2 regions of the Novosphingobium sp. BL-S-32 genome follow, and region 2 is predicted to be linked to the other one. Evidence: riboswitches for the same ligand, from Rfam matches in the RefSeq annotation. Region 2 holds a riboswitch; the other holds the start of a gene.
The links. A riboswitch is a leader RNA that binds a small molecule or an ion and turns the genes downstream of it on or off. The one in region 2 is predicted to bind S-adenosylmethionine.
Positions count from the first base shown of each region.

Region 1 (3,401 bases), on a different replicon from region 2:
GCGGCCAGCCCAACCCGGAATGGCGCCATGTTGCGCGCATGACCTGGATGGCGCCGAGCGATACCACCGTCTCGCTGTCGTGGCGCTATATCGGCGGCACCAAGCTTTCGAGCCTGTCGGACAATCCGTTCCTGGCCGGCACGCCCAGCGTGGTGAACCGCAAGATCGATGCCTACAACTACTTCGATCTCTCGGTCTCGCAGGCCATCGACAAGCAGTTCACCCTGCGCGCAGGCGTGAACAACATGTTCGACAAGAATCCGCCGGCTATCGCTGCGGGCATCCTGTCGGCCTTCGGCAACGGCAATACCTATCCGGGCGTCTACGACGCGCTGGGCCGCACGATCTTCGTGGGCTTCACCGCCAACTTCTGATCCCGCACAGCGGCTCCCCGTCCCCACTCGGAGCCGCTGTGAAATCCAAGGCCCGTCCGGTCGCAAGACCGGGCGGGCCTTTTGCGTTTGGGTCAGGCTGCGGGAATGTGCTCGCCAGCGACTTCAGCCGTAATCTCGCGCAAATCGCGGCTCAGTTCCTCGACGCGGGCGAGATCGGTGTCCCACGCGAACATGAAACGGGCGCTGCCCCCGATGAAAGTATAGAACCGCCATCCGCGCCCGCGCAGACGCTCCAGCACTTCGGCCGGAGCCTCCAGGAACACCGAATTGGCCTGCACCGGGAACTTGAAGGAAAGCCCGGGCAAATCGCCGACCAGTTCGGCAAGCCGCCGCGCGCAGGCATTGCCGTGCTCGGCATTGCGCAGCCAGGCGCCGGTCTCGATCAAACCGATCCACGGCGCTGAGAGGAAGCGCATTTTCGACGCGAGCTGGCCGGATTGCTTGCAGCGATATTCGAAGTCCGCCGCCAGAGCGCGATCGAAGTAGATGATCGCCTCGCCCACGGCCATGCCGTTCTTGGTGCCGCCGAAGCAGAGCACGTCCACGCCCGCCTCCCACGTGATCGCGGCAGGGGTGCAGCCGAGCGCCGCGCAGGCATGGGCGAAGCGCGCGCCGTCCATGTGCAGCTTGAGGCCAAGCTCACGGCAGACCGCCGAGATCGCCTTGATCTCGTCGATGGAATAGACCTGCCCGGTCTCGGTCGGCTGGGTGATCGTCACCACGCGTGGCTTGGGGAAATGGATGTCGGAGCGGCTTGCCGCCAGCGCGCGGATCGCGGCCGGGGTCAGCTTGCCGTCGGCCGAGGGCGCGACCAGCAGTTTCGAACCGTTGGAGAAGAATTCCGGCGCGCCGCACTCGTCCGTCTCGACGTGGGCGGAGGAAGAGCAGATCACGCTGTGGTAGGACTGGCAGAGCGAGGCCAGCGCCAGCGAGTTCGCCGCCGTCCCGTTGAAGACAAAGAACACCTCGCCGTCGGCCTCGAACAGGCTGCGGAACGTGTTGGCGGCGCGCAAGGTCCACTCGTCGTCGCCATAGGCAACGGCCGACCCCTCGTTCGCGGCCAGCATCGCGGCAAGCGCCTCAGGACAGATGCCGGCGTAATTGTCGCTCGCGAACTGCTGAGGTTGGTCTGTCATTGATCGATTCCTTCATGCTTCGATAGACAAGCATCGGATCGACGTAACTGCGGCTGAAGGTCCCGTTTATTGCCGGTCCGGCCACATCCCTCCTTTCTGGAGGCACCACCTTGCTCGGGAGCAGGTTGGTGTCGAACGTCGGTCCGACTCTTGATGCTGTGGCGGCCAATAAACCCCGCAATACCGCAACGCAAGAGTGTTACGGCTCTGCGCACAAACATTACCGATTTCTGTTACATGCCATTGACGCGAAGTCCCTGACTTACCCGGCCTTTTCGCATGCTCCGAAGTGCCGAAGGCAGCTATTGCGGCCGCACAAAAAAGCCCCCGCCGGATTACGGCGAGGGCCAAAGAGAGATCGGCGGCGAGGGAATGCAGACCCGCCGATCGGGTGGGTACTCTAATCAGGTTACCTGGAAACCGGCCCAGAACGAGTCTTCGCGGTCGATCCAAATGGTGTTGAAACCGGTGGCGATGGCCGAACCTTCGATCGAGGGAATGATCGCCGGCTTGTCGCCCAGCGTGACTTCCTGTTCGACGCGGCCGATGAACCGGCTGCAGATGTAGCTCTCGTGCACAAAGCGCTCGCCCACCTTCAGGCGGCCGGTCGCGTGCAGGTGCGCGATGCGTGCCGAGGTGCCGGTGCCGCAAGGGCTACGGTCGATCGCCTTGTCGCCATAGAACACGGCGTTGCGGCCATCGGCGCCCTCGTGCTTGGGCTTGTCGGCCCAGAGGATGTGGCTGACGCCGCGGATCGTGGAATCGAGCGGGTGGACCGGCTCGTACTTCGCGCGCACGGCTTCGCGGATCCGGCCCGAAAGCTCGATGATGCGCGAGGCACCCAGATCGTCGAGGCCGGTGTAGTTCCCCTGCGGCTCGACGATGGCGTAGTAGTTGCCGCCATAGGACACGTCGATCGAGAGCGGACCGATGCCTTCCACGTCCACCTCGATGCCGCGCTCGGCGACATAGGCGGGGACATTGGTGATGCGTACCGAAGTGACCTTGGAGCCATTGGTCTCGTAGGCGATCTCGATCACGCCCGCCGGAACCTCAACACGCAGCTTGCCCGGCGTCGCCGGCTGGATCAGCCCGTGCTCAAGCCCGAACGTGACCATGCCGATGGTGCCGTGGCCGCACATGGGCAGGCAGCCGCTGGTCTCGATGAACAGGATGCCGATGTCGTTCGCCGGATCGCAAGGCGGATAGAGGAAGCCGCCTGACATCATGTCATGCCCGCGCGGCTCGAAGCAGAGCCCCGTGCGGATCCAGTCGAACCGCGACAGGAAGTCCTGCCGGCGCTCGGACATCGAGGCGCCCTTCAACAGCGGAGCCCCGCCCGCCACAAGGCGAACGGGGTTACCGGCTGTGTGGCCGTCGATGCAGAAGAAAGTGTGCCGCATCGACGCTCCCTTATGCTGCTGCCGCGACCGTCAGGTCGGGACGGGTGGCGGCGGCCTTCTCGACCATCGCGATCACTTCCGCGCGGCGCTCGCCCTCAAGGACGTAGCGCGGAGGCAGAACGCGCTCCGAACCGCGACCCATGACCTGCTCAGCCAGCTTGATCGACTGGACAAGGTCATGCTCGGCATCGAGGTGGAGGAGCGGCATGAACCAGCGGTAGATTTCCATCGCCTTGGCATGGTCGCCGCGCTCGAACGCCTTGACCAGCTCGACCGATTCCTTCGGGAACGCGTTGGTGAGGCCCGAAACCCAGCCCTGCGCGCCGAGGTAGAGACCTTCCAGAGCCACATCGTCGAGGCCCGCGAACAGCGTGTAGCGATCGCCGAACGTGTTGCGGAAATCGGTGAAGCGGCGGGTATCCGGCGCGGATTCCTTGACGGCGACGATATTCTTCACATCGGTCAGC
Region 1 covers NZ_CM166477.1:493,827-497,227, reverse strand. Annotated here, with positions in the region: gene AC1VVK_RS18975 (TonB-dependent receptor domain-containing protein) at 1-374, shown strand, start outside; gene AC1VVK_RS18970 (threonine aldolase family protein) at 467-1,531, opposite strand; SAM-I-IV-variant riboswitch at 1,587-1,693, opposite strand; gene AC1VVK_RS18965 (4-hydroxyproline epimerase) at 1,936-2,934, opposite strand; gene AC1VVK_RS18960 (dihydrodipicolinate synthase family protein) at 2,945-3,401, opposite strand, start outside.
Region 1: another riboswitch for S-adenosylmethionine. It lies ahead of AC1VVK_RS18970 (threonine aldolase family protein); the one in region 2 lies ahead of AC1VVK_RS07120 (homoserine O-succinyltransferase).

Region 2 (3,401 bases):
GATAGCCGCCTCGAAGTGCGTTTGTCGGTGGGCGAGAAAGTGCTAGGTCAGCAGCAACAACAGCAGTCCTCGGCCGGAGGGCAGCAACAACAGCGCGGCTGAGGGCCGCGTTCCCCCGAACAGGACAGGACGCGGGGAACGGAACGTGATCGGGGCGTAGCGTGACTTATTGCGTGGGCATGATGCTGGACCGCGGGCTCGTGCTGATGAGCGATACCCGCACCAATTCCGGGGTCGACAATATTTCGACCTTCCGGAAGATGTACCGCTGGAACATCCCCGGCGAACGCATCATCACCCTGATGACGGCGGGTAATCTTGCCACCACGCAGGCGGTGGTCAGCCAGCTTGAGGAACGCAACAAGGCCCCGGCGGAACGGCACAATTCGCTGCTGGAAGCGCCGACCATGTTCCAGGTGGCCACGATCGTCGGCAACCTGCTTCAGGACATCATCACCGAACGCGCGGCCGACAACGGCCAGAACGCGGCCTCGGGCACGTTCAGCGCCTCGATCATCGTGGCGGGCCAGATCAAGGGGATGGAGCCGCGCCTGTTCCTGATCTACCCCGAAGGCAACTTCATCGAAGCCAGCTTCGATACGCCGTTCTTCCAGATCGGCGAGACCAAGTACGGCCGCCCGATCCTGATTCGCGGCTACGACCGCGCGATGACGTTCGAGGCGGCGGTGAAGCTGCTCTGCGTTTCGTTCGATTCGACGGTGAAGGCCAATCTCTCGGTCGGCATGCCGTTGGACCTGCTGGTGCTGGAGAACGACAAGTTCGCCCCGCTGCACGAGCGCCGGATCGAGGCGGGCGATCCTTATTACCAGTCGATTTCGGACAGTTGGGGCGAGGCCCTGCGGCATGCGCTCGACGGGCTGCCGAACTATGCGCTGGGTGAGGACGGCAAGCTGAAAGACGCTGCGGCCTGATTGGCGCGGGACATGAACTTTCCCACGCTCCTCTGATTCCTTGCACCAACCTTTCAGACCCGCTCAGGCTGAGCTTGTCGAAGCCCCCTGAGGCGTGGTGCGACATCCTTCGACAGGCTCAGGATGAGCGGGGTTGGGTGATGGTTCGGGGGAGCGAACGGGTGATGGTTCAGGATGATCGGAGCGGGGATCCGAACGCCCGGACGCTCCATCCGATCTCCCTCACCAAACCCTTCGGACCCGCTCAGGCTGAGCTTGTCGAAGCCCCGGAGGCGTGGCGCGACATCCTTCGACAGGCTCAGGATGAGCGGGGTGGGTGGTGGTTCGGGGTGAGCAGGGCGGACGGGTAAAGCGACACCATGCTCTCACCCTCGCGCAGGCGCGGATTCTGCCTCACATGACAAACTGCCCGTTGCGAAACGCGGCACGGCAACGTAGGAGAATCCCAGCATCAAGAGTTGGGGCGACGCCCAACGCCAACCTGCCGATCCGGGCAAGGTGGCACTCCGCAAGGAGGATGTGGCCCAGCCGGCAACCAAGCGGAGCAAGCCACAAAGCGTCGATCCCGTAAGCGGAAGAGACGCGCCGTGCCGATTAAGATACCCGATCAACTCCCCGCTCGCCATGTCCTGGAGGCAGAGGGCGTGCGCGTCATGGGAGAGACCGACGCGGTGCGTCAGGATATCCGGCCCTTGCGGATCGGGTTGCTCAACCTCATGCCGGACAAGATCAGCACGGAAACCCAATTGGCCCGGCTGCTGGGGGCAACGCCGCTTCAGATCGAATTGACGCTGGTGCGGATCACCGATCACGTTTCCCGCAACACTTCGGCCGATCACATGGCAGCCTTCTACCGGCCATGGAGCGAGGTGCGGACCGAGCGGTTCGACGGCTTCATCATCACCGGCGCGCCGGTCGAGCGCATGCCGTTCGAAGAGGTGGCCTATTGGCCCGAGCTGCGCGCGATCTTCGACTGGACGCAGACGCACGTCCATCGCTGCTTCACGATCTGCTGGGCCGCCCAGGCCGCGCTTTTCCATTTCCACGGGGTGCCGAAGCACAATCTGCCGCGCAAGGCCTTCGGCGTGTTCGAGCACCGCAATCTCGCGCCCACTTCGCCCTATCTTCGCGGCTTTTCGGACACGTTCGACATTCCCGTGTCGCGCTGGACGGAGATATGCTCATCGACCCTGGCAGAGGTGCAGGACCTGCAAGTTCTGGCCGACAGCGCGGAAACCGGGGCCGGTCTCGTCGACGATCGGGCCCATGGCGCGCTGCACATGTTCAATCATCTGGAATATGACAGCGACACGCTTGCGGGTGAGTATCACCGCGACGGTTCGGCCCAGCTTCCCGCAGGCTATTTTCCGGCCGATGATCCCACGCGGGAGCCGAAGAATCGCTGGCGCAGCCACGCGCACCTGCTGTTCGCGAACTGGATCAACGAGATCTACCAGACCACGCCCTTCGACCTTGTCGCCGGTCTGGCGGCCGAAGGTCAGGCTGTTCTGGCCTAGCGATGCTCAGGCGTTCGCCCGTGCGAGGCGCTCGGCCAGGGCCTTGAAATCGGTCTCGCCGGCGGTCCATGTCTTCGCGAACAGGCCGCCTTCGCCGAACAGTGCGCGCGGGGTGCCGCTGACGCCCTGTTCGCGCCAGATGTCGGCAAGGCGCACGGCCATGGGATCGTCCACCGGGCCCCACTTGGCGGAATTGTCGCCGCGCACGTGGCGCAGCCAGGCGGCCAGCGCGGTCAGGATCGCCGGGCACTGCTTGCCTTTCGCCTGATTGGCTGCAAGCGTTTCCAGCCAGCGCTGCGGGATCTTCTGGCTGCCGTCCATGGCGATCTGGATCAGCCGGTGTTGCAGCGCCGGATTGGCGAAACGCGCGAGCAGGGCGTCGGCATAGGCCTGAAGGTCCTGCGCCGGGGCGGCCTTGATCGTCGGCTGGGCTTCGACATGCATGATCTGCTCGATCAGCGGCCGGATCGCCGGGTTGCCCACCGCCTGATGGACGAAGGCGTGCCCGTGTTCGAGCCCGAGATAGGCCAGCGCCGAGTGCGCGCCGTTGAGCATGCGCAGCTTGGCCGCCTCGTAAGGCGCGACGTCGGATACCAGTTCGGCGCCCACTTTCTCCCACGCGGGGCGGGGGCCGGCGAACTTGTCCTCGATCACCCACTGCGTGAAGGGCTCCGTCATCACCGCGCCGTCATCGTCGAGGCGGGCGAGCGTCGCCACCATCTTGCGGTCTGCGGCAGTGGTGGCAGGCACGATGCGGTCGATCATCGCGCAGGGGAACGTGCACTCGGCCGCGACCCATGCGCCGAGTTCGGGATCGTGGCGGGCGAGATATTCGCCCATCAGCCGCTCAAGCTGGCGGCCGTTGAGGGCAAGATTGTCGCACGAAAGCAGGGTCAGGCCGGGCAGGCCTTGCGCACGGCGGCGGCGCAGCCCCTGTTCGAGGAAGGCATAG
Region 2 covers NZ_CM166476.1:1,552,090-1,555,490, reverse strand. Annotated here, with positions in the region: gene AC1VVK_RS07130 (transglutaminase family protein) at 1-102, shown strand, start outside; gene AC1VVK_RS07125 (proteasome-type protease) at 162-932, shown strand; SAM-I-IV-variant riboswitch at 1,376-1,481, shown strand; gene AC1VVK_RS07120 (homoserine O-succinyltransferase) at 1,520-2,449, shown strand; gene AC1VVK_RS07115 (mannitol dehydrogenase family protein) at 2,456-3,401, opposite strand, start outside.